One region of the Paenibacillus sp. PSB04 genome, then DNA from elsewhere that is predicted to be linked to it. Evidence: riboswitches for the same ligand, from Rfam matches in the RefSeq annotation. Region 1 holds a riboswitch; each other region holds the start of a gene.

Region 1 (7,169 bases):
CGATATGTAAGGAACCGCTGCCCGTCACCGCGGCCAGCAGCGCAAAGGTCAGAATCGAGCCGGTCGCATCGTTGAAGGCAGACTCGCTCTCCACCGTCTCCCGGACCCTTTCCTTGATCTTTACCTGCTTGAACACAGGAATGATCGAAGCGGGGTCAGTCGAGGCAATGACGGCGGCGGCCAGGAAGGCTACGAGCCAGTCCAGCCCGAACAGGTAATGCACGGCAGCTCCGACGATCAAGGTCGTGACGATAACGCCGGGAACGCTCAGCATAGAAAGTGTGATCCATACCTTCCGCAGCCCGCTCAGCTTCAGGTTACGGCCGCCGTCAAACAGAATAAGCGCCGACCCAACGGTGAGGATCAGCTGGTTGATGAGGGAGCTGCTTGTTTCGTTGATCAGATGCAGCCCCTGCCCAAGCAGCATGCCTGCCACGATAAACACAGCAACGTCCGGAAGCCTGAGCCAGGAGGCCAGTCTTCCGGACAGCATGCCGACGGCAATGATAAACAGCAGCAGTATTAAAATGTGATGAATAATTTCGGTCGTCGGGGATTCCATGTCTGTCTCACTTCCGGATTTATGACTTGACGTTCACCGCTTCGCTCTCGAAGCGGTCGATATTGCTGTTGGAGCCAATGATGACCATGATGTCGCCCGCATGCAGCTGGTCCATCGCCGTCGGCGCGACGATGACTCCCTCGGTACGATGGAGCGCAACAATGCTGCATCCGTACCGGGCTCTCGTATTGACTTCGCTCAGCGTCTTCCCGTTCAGGCATTGCGGTACGGTCATCTCCACGATGCTGTAATCTTTGGACAGCTCAATGTAATCCAGCAAATTCGGCGTCACGAGCTGGTGCGCCACCCGGATGCCCATGTCCCGCTCCGGAAAGATTACCCGGTCCACGCCCAGCTTGGACAAGGCTTTGCCGTGCAGCATGGAGATGGCCTTCGCCACTACGGTCTGAACGCCGAGTTCCTTCAGCAGGATTGCGGCCAGGATGCTCATCTGGATATCGTCCCCTATCGCCACGATTCCGCAGTCAAAATTGCGGATTCCCAGCGATTTGAGAACCTCCTCATCGGTTGCATCCGCCACCACGGCGTGGGTCAGATGCTCGCTCATATCATTGACCACTTCTTCATTGATGTCTACCCCAAGCACCTCATAACCCAGATCCATAAGCTCCATGGCCAAGCTTGAGCCGAACCTCCCTAAACCGATCACGACAAACTGCTGTGTTTTCATTTCTTTCCAGATGCTCCTTATCCTTTAATGTTGGTTCTATATATGGTTCTTATAACAATATTGAAACTTTGAATCACCCAAATTCCTTACCCGATAATGATCTTACCTTCGGGATGACGGTACAGCTCCTTGCCCTTCTTCGGACCAAGCGCGTAGGCGAAGGTCAGCGGCCCAAGACGGCCGGCAAACATCGTCAGGCAGATCAGGATTTTCCCGATCAAGGACAAATGCGGCGTCAGCCCGAGCGATAATCCTACGGTGCCGAAAGCCGAAGTCGTCTCGTACAGGATCATCAAAAAGCTGCTGTCTTCTGTTGTGGACAGAATCATCGATACGCCGACCACCAGAAACAAGGCCAGAAAGGTAATGGTCAACGCTTTGAAAATCCGCTCCTGCGCCAAACGGTACCGGTACAGGACGATATCGTCGCGGCCGCGGATCATCGCGATCACCGCACCGACGAGGATGGTGAACGTCGTGGTCTTGATCCCGCCCCCGGTAGAGCCCGGCGACGCGCCGATAAACATCAGAATGATCGTGAAAAATTGCGATGCCTGGCGCATATCTGCCAAGTTCAGCGTATTCGCCCCTGCCGTCCGCGGCGTGACCGACTGGAACAGCGAGGCGAGAATTTTGCCACCCCAATTCAGCGAACCGAGCGTCTTGGGATTCGTGAATTCAAAGATAAAGATGACGACTGCTCCGACCACAATCAGGGCACCGGTCATGGACAGCACCACTTTGCTGTGGAGCGACAGTTTCCGGTGTACCTGGTAATCCACCAGATCGGACATGACGATAAAGCCGATGCCGCCGGATACGATCAGAAACATCACGACAAAATTGACGAGCGGATCGTATACAAATCCCGTCAAGCTGTTAAAATGGCCGAACAGGTCAAATCCCGCATTATTGAACATGGACACGCCATGAAATATTCCAAAATAGATCGCTTTTCCAAGAGGCATATCGAACGACCACCGGATGGCAAGCAGCAGTGCTCCGCAGCCTTCGATCGTCAACGAAAAAAATATGACTTTCCGGATCAGACGGACGATGCCTTCCATCGTATTCTGATTCATCGCTTCCTGCAGCAGGAGCCGGTCCCGGAGTGAAATCCGGCGCTTGAAAGCCAGGGCAACCAGGGTAGCCATCGTCATAAAGCCGAGTCCCCCGACTTGAATCAGCAGCATAATGACTACTTGGCCGAACGTGCTGAAGTACAGCCCCGTGTCTTTGACAACCAAACCGGTCACGCAGGTCGCCGAGGTTGCCGTAAACAAGGCATCAATAAAACTCAGCGGTTTTCCCGTCGTGTTCGAAATCGGCAAGGTGAGCAGTATGGCTCCGATCAAAATAATGGCCGCAAAACCCAGAGTTAATATTTGCGGAGGGGCCAGCCGGAACCACTTCCATTTCCCAATCAATACATTCACCTCTTTAAAAAAGTCAAAAGAAAAAAAGCATCGGAAATCCAATGCCTTTCGGTTTGGCTCCTGCATGCACGACGCCTACGAGGTTAGCTGACGGATTCGGGCATGCACAGGTTGCCCTATTCGCGGACTAAAACATCCAACGAAATTCACCCCAAAAAATTGGTTCCCCCGTTTTCACTTGGAAATTCGGCGTTCTTATTCATTTGCATCAAAATTATAATCTTTATTGTAGGACTTCACAAAGGCCTTTTTCTGATGAATTGGATGGAAAACAGCCTGATTCGCAATGCAGGTGGACACGGTCTGCGGTTATCTTCTCTTTTCGATGGCTTTCCTTGATTTTCATCGTTTTTTCACCACTATTTTCAGGGTATACTGGTTTTGGGCGAATCTTCTATGTTATGTTTACCGTACTGTATTGGGGGGAATGGTATCTTTATCACATTCAAGGGGGGATTTCATGGACCGGTTAAACCAGCCGCTGGAAATCAGGGCCAATTATAAATGGCTGGGCATTTTGGGGGTCATCGGCCTTATTTTATTCTTTTTTGTACAAGTGTTTCCGCAGACGAGCTCGGAGACGCTAGAGGGGCAAACGACCAAGGTCATCAGCAAATCGGAGGCGGAAGCAGCCGCCAAAGCGTTTGCCTCGGACCGGTTGACTATTCAAACAGGCATTGCAGATAAGCCGCTCGTCACGTACCAGTCGGAATCGGACCTTTACGGTTATTTATCCAGAGAGAAGCTTCTTAACGAATATAACAAGAAATACGAATCGAAGTATCCTTATGACGTGTTCCGGGTGCGGCTGCCCGAGTCGAGCGATCAGGGATATGTCAATGTAGACGTACATATGAACACGGGCAAGGTCGTCGGGTTTTCCATCACGCCTCCGTACTCCAAGTATGCTGCCGCGATGGCTGAATCGAACGAAACCATGCGCAAGCAGAAACTGAGAATTGTGGAAGGCAACATGACGCTGGAGGATAAAGAGGAAATCGCCTCGTCCTGGCTGCAGAAGCTGGGCTATAACACCGGCTCCCTGAAAGTATCGAGCGGCAAGGATGAGCCCGGATTGATCTATACCGACTCCTCCTCGCACATCGGGGAATCGCAGTTGGAATTCAAGTTTGCCTTTGAGGATGGGGAGCTTCACTCCTTCCTCCCTGGATTTTCGGTCCCATCCGCTCATACGGCTTATGTAGAGAAGCAGACCAAAAGCGCCACGATGCTGACCATGCTGGGATACGGACTGTTTACGATCGTGCTCGGCATTCTCGCCATCATTTACAGTGCACTGACGCGGCGGTACACCTCCTTTGCACGCGGGCTGTTTTTGTCCTTGTTTTATTTTGTTGTCTCATTGCTGACGACTTATAACATGCTGCCAGTGCTGGAAGCGGAAGGCTTCTCCCAGTTCGGGATCATCGCGGCCATGGTCGTTCAGGTGATCCTGAGCATAGCCATGACGGTGCTCCTGTATTTCTCCCTGGTCGGCGGGGACGGACTATGGCGCAAAGCCGGTTACAACGCCTGGGCCCGCGCCAAAGAGCCTGGATATGGGCGTTACGTGCTCCACAGCATGTTCACCGGGTATTTGTGGGCGTTTATCCTGATGGGGGCGCAGTCGGTGATCTATCTCGTCCTGGACCGGACGATCCACAGCTGGTCCACGACGGACGCCTCGCAGTCCCCGTATAACATGCTGTATCCGTGGATGCTGCCGATCATGGCCTGGATGGCCGGCATCTCCGAGGAAGCCGTGTACCGCCTGTTCGGCATACCGATGCTGAAGAAAATCGTAAGGAACACATTTGTCGCCTGCGTCATTCCGACGCTGATTTGGGCCTTCGGCCATACGCTGTACCCGATCTACCCGATATACACCCGGCCGATTGAGCTCCTGTTCATCGGTCTCCTGTTCAGCTTGATCTTCCTGCGTCACGGCTACATCGCGGTCATGTTCGCCCACGTCGTGTTCGACAGTATCCTGATGAGCTTCAGCTTGTTCAGCATGGGGGATCTGACGAACATTTTGGCGGGCGTGGTCACCTGCGTCATGCCGTTTATCGTCGCCTGGGTCATTTACCTGTTTTACGGCAAAAAGAAGGAGAAGCCGTATGCTACGACTCCTCCTCCTGAAGGGCTGCTATAATTTGTCCGGCGAGCTTGTCGCCGATCGAGAGAGGCCGGAAGTCTTCAATCCGGGCCTCTTTTATTTTTTTGAGCGAGCCAAAATGCTTCAGCAGCAGCTTACGCCGCTTCTCGCCGATGCCCGGGATGGCGTCGAGCTTGGATGCCACCATCGACTTGCCGCGCTGCTCGCGGTGGAAGGTGATGGCGAACCGGTGCACCTCATCCTGGATGCGCTGGAGCAGGTAGAACTCCTGGCTGTCGCGCGGCAGCGAAATCGGCTCGGGCGGATCGCCCACCATCAGCTGCGCGGTCCGGTGCTTGACGTCCTTGACCAGACCGCACACCGGGATAAACAGGCCCAGCTCGTTCTGCAGCACGTCGATCGCGGCGGAAATTTGGCCTTTGCCGCCGTCCACGACAATCAGGTCAGGCAGCTCCAAATTTTCCTTGAGCACGCGCTCGTAGCGCCTGCGGACGACCTCCCGCATCGTATCGTAATCGTCCGGTCCCTGAACCGAACGGATTTTGTACTTCCGGTATTCCTTTTTGTCGGGCTTGCCGTCGATAAACACGACCATCGCCGATACCGGATTCGTTCCCTGGATGTTGGAGTTGTCGAACGCCTCGATCCGGTGCAGCGACTCAATGCCGATATACTGGCCGAGGTTCGCGGCGGCCTTGGACGTCCGCTCCTCATCTCGTTCGATCAGGCGGAACTTCTCGTCCAGTGAGACCTTGGCATTCTCTTCCGCCATGGCCACAAGCTGGCGCTTCGTTCCCCGCTGGGGCACCAGCACCTTGATGCCGAGCCATTCCTGCAGGGATGCAGCACCGCCGCCGGCATCGATCGATTCCGCGGCATCCTCTGACCGGCTGCTGTCTTCCGCCTCTTCCCCTTTTGGCATGTCAGGCAGCAAAATTTCTTTCGGCAGCGCCGGATTGTCGCTGTAATACTGCGTCACGAAGGACATAAAATCGCTGTACGCCTCGCCATAAAACGGAAAAACAGACGCGTGGCGCTGGATCATTTTCCCTTGGCGCATATACAGAATCTGCACGCACATCCAGCCTTTATCCACGGCAAAGCCCAATACGTCGCGGTCTTTCGTGTCCGTCGTCGTAATTTTCTGCTTCTCCATGATCGCTTCAATGTTCAGAATCTGGTCGCGCAGTTCCTTCGCCCGTTCAAAATACAGCTCCTCCGCCGCCTCCTGCATCTTGCGCTGGAGCTCCTTCTTAATCTCCTCGTGCCCACCGCTCAGAAATGAAGTAATTTCCTGGGTAATACGGTCATATTCCTCCTGAGGAACTTCCTTCTCGCACGGTGCCAGGCATTGGCCCATATGGTAGTACAGGCATACCTCCTTCGGCATGACCCCGCATTTGCGAAGCGGGTACATCCGGTCCAGCAGCTTTTTCGTCTGCTGGGCAGCGTAAGCATTCGGATAAGGGCCAAAATATTTGGCCTTGTCCTTGAGCACGCGGCGGGTCACCTCAAGGCGGGGATGCGGCTCATTGGTAATTTTAATATAAGGAAACGTCTTATCGTCCTTCAGCAGGACGTTATATCGCGGCTGATGCGTTTTGATCAGATTACATTCAAGAATGAGTGCTTCAATGTTGCTTCCGGTCACGATATATTCAAAATCCCGGATATCCGCCACCAGGCGCTGCGTCTTGCCGTCATGGCTGCCGGTAAAATAGGAGCGGACCCGGTTCTTCAGCACCTTGGCTTTACCTACATAAATAATCTTGCCATCGGCATTCTTCATCAAATAACAACCGGGCAGATCGGGCAGCAAAGCCAGCTTGTTGCGGATCTTCTCCAGTGCTTTTTCCTGTTCCTGTAATTGCTTTGCAAAATCGTCCATGCCGTATCGGCTCACCTCCCGGTACTTATATTATAGGAGAAAACGGCTGAATACAGCAATATAACCCGGCAAAAGTCGGGGTTTCGTCAAGATAGCCTATTCGGTTACCTTCGGGTCATTCCAGCGCTGCATGTAAATATACAAAAAATCCCGACAACCTATTTTCGGCCATCTGCCAGGGATCCCGTACCTACATACGAATAAAGCGCCCCCGGAATCATCCGGAGGCGCCTGTCATCGGCCATGCACCAATTATTGGTGTTTAGCGATGATGTTTTTCAGGTTTTCTTTGGAGTTCAGGCCGACCACTTTATCAACCGGTTGACCGTCCTTGAAGAAAATCAAAGTCGGGATGCTCATCACGCCGAAACGGGACGCCGTTTCCGGGTTGTCATCCACGTTCAGTTTGGCAATTTTCACGGAGTCTCCGAGCTCGTTAGCCAGGTCTTCCAGAATCGGAGCGATCATTTTGC
Region 2 (7,169 bases), 1.7 Mb from region 1:
CTGTCGCTGATGCACCGGATTCAATACGTGCAGCCGGATGACGGCAATACGAAGGACAAGACCTTGATGAAAGTGCGTCTTCCGCGGCCGGTGAAACCAGGCGAAAGCATCACGCTGACCATGCAATTCGAAGTTCAACTGCCCAAAATCTTCGCCCGAATGGGAACCGCCGGTAACTTTGTCATGGCCGGACAGTGGTTCCCCAAAATCGCCGTCTACGAGCCCGTGGGAACGCGCGGCCGGACGAGCGAGGGCTGGGACCTGCACCAGTACCACGGAAATTCGGAATTCTACTCCGACTTCGGCATTTACAGCGTCCGCATTCACGTGCCGAAGAACTACACGGTGGCCGCAACCGGGTTCCCGGTACAGAACTCACAGATCAAGAACGGCGAGAAGATTTATCAGTTCTACGCCGACGACGTACATGACTTTGCCTGGGCCGCATCCCCCGACTTTATCGTCGCCGAGGAGCCGTTCTCTTCAGCGGAGGTGCCCGGGGTCCGGATCAAGCTGTATCTCGATCCCGCCCACAAGGATTTGAAGGAGCGCTACTTCTACGCCGCCAAGGCCGCGCTTAAATATTTCAGCAAATGGTACGGGAAGTATCCGTATTCCACCCTGTCTATCGTCGTTCCGCCCGAAGCAGGCAATGGGGCAGGCGGCATGGAGTATCCGACGCTGATTACCGCCTTCGGGGCCAAGGACGACTCCCCGGGTTACGATCTCGAGCGGACCGTCATCCACGAAATCGGCCATCAGTACTTCTACGGCATGATCGCCAGCAACGAGTTCGAGGAGGCCTGGCTGGACGAAGGCTTCACCTCCTACGCTGAGGATAAGCTGATGGAGCAGGAATACGGCGTCATCCCCAATCTGCCGATCCAGTCCTCGCTCATCGCTTCGCCTGCGCCGCTGACCCAGGACGCCTGGAAATATACGTCGCAGAATCAATATGCACTGAACGTGTATTACCGCGGCAAGATGGTCCTGAAAGAAATGGAGACGCTGACCGGCGCCCAGACCATGAAGAAAATCATGTCCACCTATGCGAAGAAATACCGTTTCCAACATCCTGCCACGGCGGATTTTCAAAAGGTGGTCGAGCAGGTAACCAGCAAGTCGTGGCAAACCTTCTTCGATCAATATGTATACGGCAGCCAGATGGCCGATTTTTCGGTCGACGAAATTACGGTGCGCAAGGATAAGGAATCGGCGCAGCCCCGGTACGATTCTTTGGTGAAGGTCAGCAAAAAGGGCGGCGATCTGCCGCAGGTGCCGATACTGTTCACGTTTACGGACGGGCATCAGATCAAAAAGGTTTGGGACGTAAAGAACGCCAGCACCCAGTTCAAGCTGACATACAGCTCCCCGCTGGCCTGGGCCATGATCGATCCCGGCTATACGATCGTGCTGGAAAACAAACATGTGAACAACTACCTGAAGGCGGACATGGATCATAAAGTGCTCCTCCGCTGGAACGTAAGCATTACCAAGCTGATTGAAACCCTGCTTGGAAGTCTGTCCTGGTGAGGTGAGAGCAGTGAAATCCTATATTGTTAACGGTTGGAAAAGCGTCAAAGACCAATTTTATGTCATGATCATCATGTTCCTGTACCAGCTGCTCTGGGGCTACTTCCTGTACCGTCTGATCGATTCGGCGGTCGTGCCGCTGCTGATGCGGTATCCCGATCCCCCGCCGACCGAACTCAGCCAGGTCCTCTATTATGTAGAGGGACAGATGAGCTTGACGCAAAGCAGCACCGTGCATACTTACCTTTGGGTTCTCCTGGGAATGGTCGCCCTCCGCATGCTGCTGACCCCATTTATCCACGCGGGCATCTTCTACGGCCTGCACCGGGAGCATCAGGGGGAACGCGGACTGTTTTTCTTCCAGGGCATGAAGCTGCACGGCAAAACGGTATTTCTTTTTCACCTGATCGAATGGGTGCTTATCGCCGCTCCGTTATACTGGATGATCCCGAAGATGTATCCCATCCTGCTCAGCGCGATCCAAAACCATGCCCAGCTGCTTCACTGCATCCCGTACATTGCAGTCTGGCTTCTGTACTGCTACATCGTCCATCAGATGATTCTGTTCATGCAGTTTGGCAAAACCGGTGGAACCAGCATGTTCTCCTCGCTCTGGATCTGCCTGCGAAGCGCGCTGCCGGTCATCGGCATATCCGTTCTGCTGGGCGCGGTCAGCCTGCTCTTGTATGGCATTACCAGCAGCGTCTCTCTGATCTGGGCAGGGCTTGCCACCCTGATTATCCAACAGGGCTACCATATGGTCAGCTGTATCTTTAAATTATGGAATATCTCCTCCCAATATGATTTGTGGCATCAGCAAATGAACCGTACGAAAAAAAATATTTCGGAATAGTTAAAATTTTGTCATCACTTTAATCCGCTGATAAAAGAAGAACCCCGTCTCTTTCTGTTGAAAAGAGGCGGGGTTTTTGTTGTAAAATGATTGTTAACCATTTGCCAAAGTATAAATCCTCTGTTAAAATAATCCGAGTACGAACTTAGTAACAACTTTGTAATCTTTGCTGTAACGATTTTGACTTTGCTGTAACTGATTTCATCATTTGTCCGTTCATTTGATTGGTATGTACGATTATAGGTAACTTGTCAGCATGTCCATTTCCGGTGCAATCATCACGAGCCGAATTCCCGGGCACCAGGAAGCGGGGGATCCAATTTTGGGTGAATTGATCTCGCTACAGAGGGATCATAGGGGACCTTCTACCGAATCCTTAAGCTAACCTCGCAGGCATTGGAAGGGGTTTATTTTTTTGAAGAAGAAGTTGGCAGCCGCAGCGCTGGGCCTTACACTTGCGTTCTCCATGGGCACCGGCAGCGTATTTGCGGATTCATCTCTGAATCACATCGTTAACAACACGATCGGCGTTTCTTACAAAACCGGCGGAACAACTACGAACGGCTTCGATTGCTCCGGTTTTACCCGTTACGTGTACCAAAAGCTGGGGTTAAACCTCCCGCGTGTATCCGCTGCGCAGTATAAAACAGGTACCGCTGTTTCCAAAAGCCAGCTGAGAGCAGGAGACCTGGTTTTCTTTAACACCCTAGGCGCAGGCGTTTCCCATGTCGGCATTTACATCGGCAACGGAAAATTCGCGCACGCGTCCTCTTCGAAAGGCGTTACCATCAGCAAACTGAGCCAAAGCTACTACGCCAACCGCTACGTTGGCGCCAAACGGGTCATGAGTACGGCCAAATATCAAGCTGCGGTTTACAATTGATTATCTCTCGAAAACAATGCATATCCATAACAACCCGCGCCGCTGATTTTTGCCGAAATCGCCCCGCGGGTTTGTTGTTACTTATTAGACGTACGAACCACCGAAAAGGTAACAGCATTTCAAAAATTTTTTTTACACGAGTAAATCCACGGTTTTCTCCTGTTTTTTCCACCCTTGTCATTTCTTTTACCCACTCGTCCAACAAATAAACATCATTTCCTATAAATTTTCCTACAAATCTTCTTTTTCTGTTAGAAACAATTGCCAAAGTCCGATTCCTTTGTTACAATAGTCCCAGCGATAGTAACAACTTTGTAATCTTTACCTGATACAAAGTTGCGAACGAATAAGAAGTAACAGGGAATGATACATAGTGTAAAAGTTCATGCCGAATTTCCTCACACTAAGGAAAGCGGGGGAACCAGTTATGGGTGAATTGATCTTGCTTCAGAGGGATCATAGGGGGCCTTCTACCGAATCCTTAAGCTAACCTCGCAGGCGCCGGAAGGGGTATTTTACTTGAAGAAGAAGCTTGCAGCAGCAGTCATGAGTTTCGCCATCGTGCTCACGGTCGGCACAGGAAGCGCTTTCGCGGATTCCAAGATGGATAAAGTGATCGACAGTGCGATCGGAACCAAGTACAGAACGGGCGGAACCACAACAAGCGGATTTGACTGCTCGGGATTTACAATGTATGTATTTGATCAATTGGGCATCGATCTGCCCCATCAATCTGGTTCCCAGTTCAGCATGGGTTCGGCCGTATCCCGCAGTGATCTGAGAGCAGGCGACTTGGTATTCTTTAATACATCGGGAGCCGGAGTATCCCATGTCGGAATTTACGTCGGCGACGGAAAATTCGCACATGCCTCCACTTCTCGCGGTGTGATCATCAGCTCTCTGAGCGACAGCTACTACGTCAACCGCTACGTTGGCGCCAAACGAATCATGAGTACGGATAAATACAAAACCGCCGCCGTCGATTCCGAGGACGTTGATGACGTCCAGTAATGCAGGTAAAGCAAGGGTACGAGATCCCGTAGAATGAGATTTTTGCCGAAATCTCCTTTTGCGGGATTTTTTGCGGACAGAAATGGGTAACCTTTCCATTCTCGCCCGCTACTCCTCATTTACCCCTCTATTCCGAAATTAAACAGATATCTGGGACAATCCGGAATATTTTTTCTCTAATGTTCAAATCCTACAGGGAGGTCTGGAAGGGAGATCTGCACATGAACCTCCAACATGAGAGCTTCATGATCGTTCCCATGACCCGGGAGCATGCTGAGACCGTCTGCAGCTGGGTGTACGAACCTCCATACGATTTATACGGCTGGCTGCCGTGGGATCAGATGGAGGCGCTTGGCGTCGAATTTGGTGATCCTGAGGTGAGGCAAAGCCAATATGTGTCCGTCCTGGATGCTGAACATACCTTGTGCGGGTTCGCGCAGTTCTTTCCCTTGGCAGGCGTGACCCGGCTTGGTGTTGGCATGCGGCCTGATTTATGCGGCCAGAGGCTGGGTAAGAGCTTTATGCAGGCTGTGATCGGCGCAGCCCGTGAAAAACGGCCTGGGGACGAAATCGACCTTGAAGTGCATACATGGAATAAGCGAGCCATCCGGGCTTACGGGAAGTCGGGGTTTGTCATCGCTGATACCTACCCCAAGCTGACCCCTGAAGGTGAACAGCTGTTTCACTGTATGGTCTATGAAGGGATCTAACTTGAAAATTCCATCATCATAAAAATGGTACAAATTTGTGTATTTTTGGTGGCCCCAAGTTTGGATTCGTTTGCTTTTTTGACACAAACTATTTGATGTGATGGCTTGTTCCGTTATAATGAAGGAATGAAGAATGACAGTTTACATAGAAAGGACGAAAACGGATGCAAAAATGGATCATGAGCGGTGTATTAACGATCGCAGTGGTTATGGCAATTGTGCTCATGTTTACGCTTCCAGGCAAAGAGCAGGTGGCGGAAGAAGAGAAGCCGACCATGCCGGAAGTTACGATGGACGCCGCAGCGGCTGAATCTACGATTAAAGCGCAAGGCTGCATTAGCTGTCACGGGGATCAGCTTCAGGGTGCCGTAGGCCCGAACCTTCAAAAGATCGGAAGCCAACTGTCCGCTGAAGAGATTTACACCATTATCACTAAAGGTAAAGGCGGCATGCCATCCTTTAAAGACAAGTTGAAAGCTGAAGAGATTGCCAATGTGGCCCAGTGGCTGGCTGAGAAGAAATAAAAGTTGTAACGCATACAGAAACACGCTTTGGAAGAACGGGACGTTCATCGCAAAGCGTGTTTTTATTTGCTGCATTATTCTCGTTACCTTTTTTCGCCGGAACGCATTTTTTCGAACAGTTCGTTAAATTGGTGGGCCTCCTTGACATCCAGGGACGTAATCCCGCCTTCATCCCATGAAGTCAAACGCAGCGTCACATTTTTATAATCAATCGTAATAAAGGGGTGGTGGCCAAAAGCCTCTGAAATGGCCGCAACCTCATCCACAAAGGAAATGCCCTTCATGAAATTGGAGAAAACGTATTTGCGCACAATCCAGCGGCCCTCTTCAAGCTCCCAGCCTTCCAGCTTAGACAAATGCGTTTCTACTTCTTCTTGCGTATATACCATTCTTCCGTTCCTCCCTGAAACCTAACATCCCCGAGGTTCACCAGGATGTGTCATTAATGTATGCTCGGGCGAAAAACCTTTACCCATTGTATTCATCCCTGAATGTAATCATGCTTCTCCAAGGAGAGTACATACGAATAATATCTTACCATGGACGGGTTTATAAAATCCATCCGGCCCCAGGGACTATATCAGTGAGACTACGGTCAGCTCCTCGTCGCCGATCAAGAGGTTGATCCGGTGATGGTCCTTGTCATACATCACGACACCGCTTCCAACGGTGATGACAGGTTCGGCTCCCAGCGCATAGAACAAATCCTCCGCCAGCGCCTCATGCACCTCACGCTTCTCTTCGATGCCCAGCTGCATCCAATCCTGCTCCGCCATTTCAAAAAATAAATAACTGTCCGGAATTTCCCCGACAGCTGCCGTCAAATCGGTCAATATGCCGTCATAGTCACGACCATGCTTAACGCCCATGCCATTCCCTCCAATATCGAAGTTTAGTTACTCATACGATCTATAAGCGATGATTGTGAATGGTGAATGCCCTGCTCCATGCGCCCCTGTGTCAGGGTCTCAAGTGGGCCATTCGTCACCCGTTTGTGCTGTGATTATTCCCTTCAGGGTATGGTGCTCGGACTTGATTTTGTAGGACAGATGAACCTTGTCATTTCATTATACCGGAAAATATCCCTTAAAAAAAAAGAGAATGGTGTCGATAAATAATATAAACCGTTTTTTGTGAAAGCGACCATGTTGCAAGGATGTAAACGCGGTCGATTCCGAAAGGATTCAATTCTATTTCTCATGGATGAGGTGTGCAATGGAAATTTCAACGATTGTTGGCCTGATACTCGGTGTGGTTGCCGTCCTAGTCGGCATGGTGCTGAAGGGCGCCCCGATCGTCAGCCTGCTGACGCCCGCCGCTTATGTCATTATTCTCGCCGGAACCGCCGCTACGCTGTTTATCGGCTTTCCGATGTCTGAGATCAAGAAGTTCCCCAAGCTGTTAAAAATGACCTTCGTCAAACAAAAGCTCATGCAGCGTCAAGAGCTCATCACCCTGTTCATGGAGTGGGCCTCCATCACCCGCCGGGAAGGCCTCCTCGCGCTGGAGACCAAGGTCGAAGAAATCGACGACGCCTTCCTGCGCAACGGTATGCGCATGATTATCGACGGTAACGACCAGGAGTTCGTCCGCGACGTCTTGATGGAAGATATTGCGGCGACGGAAGAGCGTCACCGTGCAGGTGCCCTGCTCTT
Region 3 (7,169 bases), 3.5 Mb from region 1:
ATCACGGCCGTACCGGAGCTGGAGCTGGCGATGATCGTCCAGCGCAGCGGCCATTCGTGCTTGCAGGCTTACCCGTCCGTCCGGGCTGTACAGGACGTCCGGGAAGCCTATGAGGATCCGGGCATCGACTTGATCGTCATTACGACGCCGAGCACGGCGCACTACTCGTTTGTCAAGGACGCCCTGCTGGCCGGCAAGCATGTCGTCGTAGAGAAGCCGTTCACGGCGACGACGGAGGAAGCGGACGAACTGATCGCGCTGGCCCAAAGTAAAGGGCTGGTGCTCAGCGTATTCCATAACCGCCGGTGGGACGGCGATTACCTGACGCTGCAGGAGGTTGTCCGCCGCGGTCTGGTCGGCCGGATTACCGAAGCGGAATTCCGCTGGGACCGGTTCAGCCCGAATGCCGATCCGAGCCGCTGGCGGGATGCGGGGGCCGAAGGGTCCGGGACGTTCTATGACCTGGGCGTCCACCTGATCGACCAGGCGCTGACGCTGTTCGGGCTTCCGGACAGCGTGCAGGCGGAGGTGCGGACGCAGCGGGAGCGGACGCTGGCCCCGGACTATTTTGACGTATCGCTGGGGTATCCGGATGGGCTGAAGGTGTCGGTAAAATCGACCCTGCTGGCCCGGGATCCGGCTCCGAGATACCGGTTGTACGGGACGGAGGGTTCGTTTGTCAAGTATGGAGAAGATCCTCAGGAAAATCTGCTGAAGGCCGGCAGGCTGCCGGGATCGCCCGGATGGGGCGAAGAGCCGCAGGAGATGTGGGGAAGCCTCGTGGCCAGCCGGGACGGCCTGCAGTTTACGGGGCGTCTGAAGACGATTCCGGGATGTTACGACGCCTATTACCGCAACGTGGCTGAGGCTATCCATGGTGTGTCAGAGCTTAGCGTAAAGCCCGAGCAGGCCCGGATGGCGATCCGTGTCATCGAGCTGGGCATGCAGAGCCATGCTGAGCAGAGAAGGGTGCCATTTACCCCTTAACTACTTACGGAAAGAAGGAGATCAAGCTTGTTTCCTTTTAAATTGTCATTGAATACATCTACACTCCTGCCTTACGGACTCGGCGTCAAAGAGCAGGTCCGCGTGGCGGCGGAAGCAGGCTATGAGGGCATCGAGCTGTGGGTACGGGACATTGAAGCTTACCTTGCAGAGGGCGGCGAGCTGCAGGAGCTTAGACGGTATATCGAAGATCATGGACTGAAGGTGGCGAACGCCATCGCCTTCTGGGCTTGGGCCGACCGTGATCCTGAAGCGAGACAGCGCGGTTTCGAACAAGCGGAGAAGGAAATGGAGATGCTGGCGGAGCTGGGCTGTCTCGCGGCGGCGGCGCCCCCCTTCGGACAGGTTGACCACGTCACGCTGGACGAATTTGCCGCTTCCTTTGCCAAGCTGGCCGAGTCGGCCCGCCGGATCGGCATAGAGCCCTATCTTGAATTCTGGGGAAAAGCGGCCCGGCTGAACTGCCTAAAGGATGCGATTTACGTAGCTCAAGCCAGCGGGGTGGCGGACGCCAAAATTCTTATCGATCCGTTCCACATGTACACCGGCGGCAGCGAGCTTCGGGACCTTGAAGGCTTGGCTGGGAACCAGATCGGCATCGTCCATGTGAACGATTATCCGGCGGCGCCGTCCCGCTCCGAGATCCAGGATGCCCACCGGGTATTTCCGGGAGACGGCATCGCTCCGTCCGGAGCGCTCGCCAGAACGCTGGCGGATGCGGGATATGAGGGCTATCTGTCGCTGGAGCTGTTTATGGACAGCTACGGCGGGTTGACCGCCCTGGAGACCGCGAAGCTTGGCATCGCCAAGATCCGGGAGGCTTACAGCCTGTAATGTCCAGATCCATCGCGGGAGACAACCCCGTTAGCAAGCTGTCGCTGCTTGCGATTACGTGGCCGATTTTTGTGGAATCGGCCCTTCAAATGTTTCTCAGGACATCGGACACGTTCATGCTGAGCAAGGTGTCCGACGGCGCGGTTGCGGCGGTCGGTGTCGCGAACCAGATCATCATGTTTGCGGTGCTGATGTTCAATTTCGTGGCGCTCGGCTCCGCGGTGGTCATCTCGCAGTATTTGGGTGCCCGCAGGCAGCATGAAATCGGCCGGCTTGCCGGGTCCTCGCTGGCGCTGAACTTCCTGTTCGGCCTGGTCGTGAGCGTCATCGTCATGATGCTCAGCGGGCCGCTGCTGCGGATTTTCGACCTCGATCCTTCCCTGTTCGGGCAGGCGGAGAAGTATTTGCTCATCGCCGGGGGGCCCTGGTCATTCAGGCGCTGCTGACCGCTGTCACGGCCATGATCCAGTCTCACGGATTAACCCGGCAGACGATGGTCGTCACGATCGGGATGAACGTGCTGAATATTTTCGGCAATTACCTGTTTATTTACGGCCCCGGGGGTTTTCCGAAGCTGGGCGTCGTCGGGGTGGCGATATCCACCGCCTTTGCCCAGTGCGTCGGTCTGGCCGTCAATCTAGTGCTGCTCCGCAAGGCGGCGGGCGTCTACATCCGCTGGAACGACCTGTTCGTGTGGAGCCGTGAGCATATCGGGAAGGTGCTTCGCGTCGGCGTGCCGTCCTCGGCCGTGTCCTTGTCGTACTCCGCCAACCAGTTTGTGACCACGGCCTTTATTTCGTCGCTTGGGGCCAGCGTGCTGGCAACGAAAATTTACACGCAGAACATCATGTTCTTCGTCATGATTCTGGCCGTCTCGCTGGGCCGGGGCGGGCAGATCATCGTCGGGCAGCTGGTCGGCGCGGGCCAGAGGGAAGAGGCCTACAAGCAGGTGATCCGGAATCTGATCCGCAGCGAGCTGATCACGCTGGCGGCCGTCGCCGTGCTGACGCTGTTCCGGCAGCCGCTGATGAAGCTGTTCACGACCGACCCGGACATTATCGCGATGGGAGCGGCCTTGCTGCTGCTGAGCTTTCTGCTGGAGCCGGGGCGCAACTTCAACGTCATCCTGGAACGGTCGCTGCAGGCCGCCGGCGACGCCCGGTCCGCCATGATCGTGTCCATCACGGTGACCTGGCTCTTCAGTGTGCCGCTGACGTACCTGCTCGGCATTTATTGGGGATACGGCCTGTACGGCATCTGGGCGGCTTTTATCGCCGACGAATGGCTGCGGGGCATCCTGCTCTGGGTCCGCTGGAGGAGCAAGGCCTGGCAGCGAAAAGCGCTGGTGCAGCTTCGCAGCGAGGAGCAGGCGCTGTAGCCGCCTGCGAAGGCAGCACAAAAGAACCGCCACTCGGGGATTATCCGGGGTGGCGGTTCTTTGTGCCGGCGCCGAACAGGGACAGATATGCCGAGGAGCGGCGGATCAAGGCGCGGGTATCCGTCGGGAACTCCGGGCCGAGCAGCGGGAGGCGGTTGACGGGAGCTTTCGCCTGGATTTCCGTATCAAGGTCAGCCGTCAGGCCGGAGATCGCAAGCGACGTTCCTCCCCCGATGCGCAGCGATGTTGCAGCTCCTTCGGCGTAAGCCGTACGGTTCAGCTTGAGAAGGCCGACATCAAGGGATCTTCCCATCTGTTCGGCTGTTGTGCGCGCGGTATGCTGCTCCAGGCGTGACCTGACATCAAGCAGCGCCATCAGCGCGAGCGGGTACTGATTGTGGTCCGGATGCTTCAGAATGTTCATGGCCGTCGCGGTGATGGCCTCTTCCAGCGTCAGGCCGCAAATATAGCGCAGGCGGCAGCCCCACCGTACCAGATCGAAGGCTTGCTTGCCTGAGCACAGCAGGCCCTCGGCAAGCCCTTCCTCGCCGGAGTAAGGCAGCTTTAAAATGCCGATCCGGCAGTTTTCCAGCCAGCCCAGGCTGTGGTGCTGGTATCTTGGAAGAACGATTTCAAACAGTTCGATGGTGGGAATCAAAGCCCGGTTCATCGTGACATCCTCCTTGACCGTGATTTCATGGATACTCCCTGCCGTCTTGTTCCGGATCGTCACGGCCAGTAGGGTTCCATACATGTGTCCGATTGGTAAACTATCCGCATCATACGTCCAAGGGATATCTTTGGCAAGAAGACGAGGCGGATTTTTCGGATCAAAACCTGCATCTTTCCAGCGCAAAGTCCAAAATTCCGGCAAAAAGCCGCTTTTTTTCAGCCTAGCGGCTTCAGCCCTATATCGGCATTATATTCCTATCCAATGGGCGGGTTCAGCCATTTGAATGGCTTCCCGCCTTCAGTTATCCAGCAAAGCTAAGGAAAGCGGTAGGAAAGGCCGTAAAACAATGATTCCTACGGATTAGGACCCGTTTTCCCATCAGATCCCCAAATAAAGCAGGGAATCGTATCGTTTCCCTGCTTTACAGTTCGCCGTCCCAGGCGTATATTCATTTCATCATCCAATAGAGTAAGATTTGCGACTTGATGAACGCTGAATTTTCCGATGAAAAGCGGGGGAACCAATCGCAGTCCTCGTCCCACGGAGCTTTATGCTGGGGCTTGCGGCTTGCAGGGGTGAATCGGAGGCAGGATAATGCCTGTTTCCGTAGGGCTACTCTCACGGCCCGAATCCGTCAGCTAACCTCGTAAGCGTAGTTGAGAGCGGAGGAAACTGTGATTTGACGCATCAACACAGGGTATCTGCTCTGTGTTTTTCTGTGCGCTCATTTTGAAGAATGAAGCGTGTACATGGAATATGTCTATTCGCTGAATTTCCGCCGGAGGGCGGAAAGCGGGGGAACCGGTCGTGTCTGCAGCATCCGCTGCGGCCATATGGGGTGAATCTCGAAAGTGATGAGTAGGGCTACTCTTGGGCCCGAATCCGTCAGCTAACCACGCAAGCGTGTTAAGAGAGGCAGCTGTTATTCATGCAGATGGCAAGGCTTATTCGGCCTTGGATTTGGAAGCATGGAAGAGTGTCCTCTTTCCGGTGCTTCTTTTTTGTTGTTTTAACAAAGAGAAGCATCGATTCCCAAGCGGGCGGCGCCCGCGATTTTGTACAAACAGAGAAAACAGGTTATGTGGGAGAGAGGAGAACATGAAGTGCCTCAGATACAAGTAAACGGAACCACGTTATATTATGAAATTCACGGCATCGGCACGCCTATCGTGTTCATTCACGGGCATTTGTCGTCCCATCATATGTTTGAGCCCCAGGTCGAATATTTCAGCAAGCGGGCAAAGGTGATTGTACTGGACCTCCGGGGTTACGGCAATTCGGGGAAGCTTGACGTGGAGGTCGGGCACATTATGGAAACCCAATGCAGCGATCTGTGCGAGCTGCTCAATAAGCTGCATATTTCGCAGGCGACGCTTGTCGGCTGTTCCAGCGGAAGCGTGCTCGCCCAGACGTTTGCCGCCCTTCATCCGGACCGGGTCAGCGCCCTGGTACTCGTGGACAGCTACTTCGCGGGATGCTTCGGGAAAAAGAACCATTTGCTGAATATTTGCGAGGCGTGCAGCTGGCTGTCTTATTATTTGCCTGCGGAGTTTTTCCTCCGGTCGCTGCGGGTGACGTATAACCGGTGGAGACCAGTCTACAGCATCCTGCGCAAGGAGCTGTACCACAAGCGGCCGACAGAGTCGATCAAGCAGCGTATGGAACTGCTGCGTATGGAGATGCCCGCCAATTTGGCGCGGCTGCCGATGCCCGTACTGTGCGTCGCAGGCAGCCAAAGCGAGTGGTTCGTCAAGCAAATGCAGCGGGCGGCCACCCTGTTCCGGCATGTGCAGCTGGCGACGATCGAGGATGCAATGTATCCGACCCATTTATGCCAGCCCCATGCATTCAACCGCATGCTGCTGAACTTTTTGATGGACCAGCATATTTACCGGACCCGGGAAGCCTATGGAGGATAGTCCGCGGTCATGGGATTTGCCTCCTGGAAAGAAAATCGCATCTTGAATCGCACTGGCCCTAACCAAACGATCTACTCGCTATATTAGCTAATCAGTTAACCGCCCGATAAGAAGGCGGTTAACTGAGCTCTAGCGAGTATTCGTTTTTTCAATGAGACTGATTATATTAAAAAGGGAGGGATGAACCGTCCATCAATATCGGTGAACCCGTATTCCTGGGCAAGATCACCAACCTGTAGTACCAGTCCGTTTTTCAGTTTCACCTCATCATCCCCAGCTAGGGCTGACACCGCTCGCCCTACGTAGTACGGCGACTCCGTGTGTTTCAGAGCCTCAACCTCTTTCCAATGAGCTTCATCTGTACCGAAGTTCCTTAATACCAGTTCTGTTCTCATCCAGCCAGGGGAGACCGCTACCACGGTTATTTCAGTGCTTTTGAGATCATGAGCTAATCCGAGCACTGAGCGGTTAATGGTATTCTTGGCGAGGTCGTAATAGAAAGTTCCTAAATACTTATCCTGATCCTGAAATGTGGTATGTACGATCAATCCAGAATCAGCTTCCAGCATAAGCGGGATCGCATAATGGTTTGTCGCTATTTGTGGGCGTACTCCATTCTGAAACATAGCATCCCACATGTTCAGCGGATATTCCCAGAATGGTTTGGATTGTAAATTCACTTCCAAGTCATGCAGTCCCCAGACGTTATTCACTAGGATATGGAGCCGTCCTTGTTCCTGTCGGATTCTCTCGATCAAAGCCTGTGTATCCTCATCACGGGTATGATCGCAACGACATGCGTACGCCTCTCCTCCATGACTTCGAATCTCCTCCACAGTTTCATCGATACTGCCTGGAAAACCGTGTGTAGTCGTCCCTCGTAAACTTCTTCCGGATACATAAACTACTGCTCCGGCTTTCCCAAGCTCAACGGCAATCCCACGTCCTGCTCCCCGGCTTCCTCCGGTTACGAGAGCGATTTTCCCAGCGAGTCTCTTCAAGTTCATCTACTCCTTCGCAGTTATTTATTTCATCATACTAAAGTAATGCGTCATTAACTGTCGTATTTGAGGATGAACGATTGATTTTTGCAATCAATGAAAAGGCACACTTGAAAGTTAGGCATATTGCTAATTTGTTATTTGCGGCTATACCGATAAAATACGTTATGGGAATCTGGGCTGCGGTGTGCAGCCTTTTTTAGGTTGGTGAAAGTGCTTGTGCCATTGACAGGCAGGGATATAATGGAGAGATATCATCATGGCATAAAAGGAGGAAAAGTTGTGGCAACCATAGAAGATTTGATGAAGCTGGACATTCGCATCGGAACGGTGGTCAAGGCGGAGCCTTTTCCGGAGGC

Evidence for each region. A riboswitch is a leader RNA that binds a small molecule or an ion and turns the genes downstream of it on or off. The one in region 1 is predicted to bind cyclic di-AMP.
Region 2: it holds a riboswitch for cyclic di-AMP, as region 1 does, so the genes downstream of both, K2F33_RS07005 (C40 family peptidase) here and K2F33_RS14555 (TrkH family potassium uptake protein) in region 1, are expected to answer to the same signal.
Region 3: it holds a riboswitch for cyclic di-AMP, as region 1 does, so the genes downstream of both, K2F33_RS32200 (alpha/beta fold hydrolase) here and K2F33_RS14555 (TrkH family potassium uptake protein) in region 1, are expected to answer to the same signal.

The regions. Positions count from the first base shown of each region.
Region 1 is NZ_CP081301.1:3,156,192-3,163,360, reverse strand. It holds gene K2F33_RS14565 (cation:proton antiporter) at 1-562, opposite strand, end outside; gene K2F33_RS14560 (potassium channel family protein) at 582-1,253, opposite strand; gene K2F33_RS14555 (TrkH family potassium uptake protein) at 1,340-2,680, opposite strand; cyclic di-AMP (ydaO/yuaA leader) riboswitch at 2,748-2,891, opposite strand; gene K2F33_RS14550 (CPBP family intramembrane glutamic endopeptidase) at 3,150-4,844, shown strand; gene uvrC (excinuclease ABC subunit UvrC) at 4,813-6,696, opposite strand; gene trxA (thioredoxin) at 6,949-7,169, opposite strand, start outside.
Region 2 is NZ_CP081301.1:1,440,212-1,447,380, reverse strand. It holds gene K2F33_RS07020 (M1 family metallopeptidase) at 1-1,533, shown strand, start outside; gene K2F33_RS07015 (hypothetical protein) at 1,544-2,386, shown strand; cyclic di-AMP (ydaO/yuaA leader) riboswitch at 2,660-2,797, shown strand; gene K2F33_RS07010 (C40 family peptidase) at 2,802-3,269, shown strand; cyclic di-AMP (ydaO/yuaA leader) riboswitch at 3,646-3,785, shown strand; gene K2F33_RS07005 (C40 family peptidase) at 3,789-4,280, shown strand; gene K2F33_RS07000 (GNAT family N-acetyltransferase) at 4,502-4,990, shown strand; gene K2F33_RS06995 (c-type cytochrome) at 5,155-5,514, shown strand; gene K2F33_RS06990 (4a-hydroxytetrahydrobiopterin dehydratase) at 5,598-5,903, opposite strand; gene K2F33_RS06985 (hypothetical protein) at 6,090-6,383, opposite strand; gene motA (flagellar motor stator protein MotA) at 6,730-7,169, shown strand, end outside.
Region 3 is NZ_CP081301.1:7,018,679-7,025,847, reverse strand. It holds gene K2F33_RS32225 (oxidoreductase) at 1-987, shown strand, start outside; gene K2F33_RS32220 (sugar phosphate isomerase/epimerase family protein) at 1,015-1,839, shown strand; gene K2F33_RS32215 (MATE family efflux transporter) at 1,839-2,285, shown strand; gene K2F33_RS32210 (MATE family efflux transporter) at 2,300-3,217, shown strand; gene K2F33_RS32205 (hypothetical protein) at 3,258-3,887, opposite strand; cyclic di-AMP (ydaO/yuaA leader) riboswitch at 4,371-4,558, shown strand; cyclic di-AMP (ydaO/yuaA leader) riboswitch at 4,646-4,810, shown strand; gene K2F33_RS32200 (alpha/beta fold hydrolase) at 4,994-5,809, shown strand; gene K2F33_RS32195 (SDR family NAD(P)-dependent oxidoreductase) at 5,971-6,816, opposite strand; gene csaA (chaperone CsaA) at 7,093-7,169, shown strand, end outside.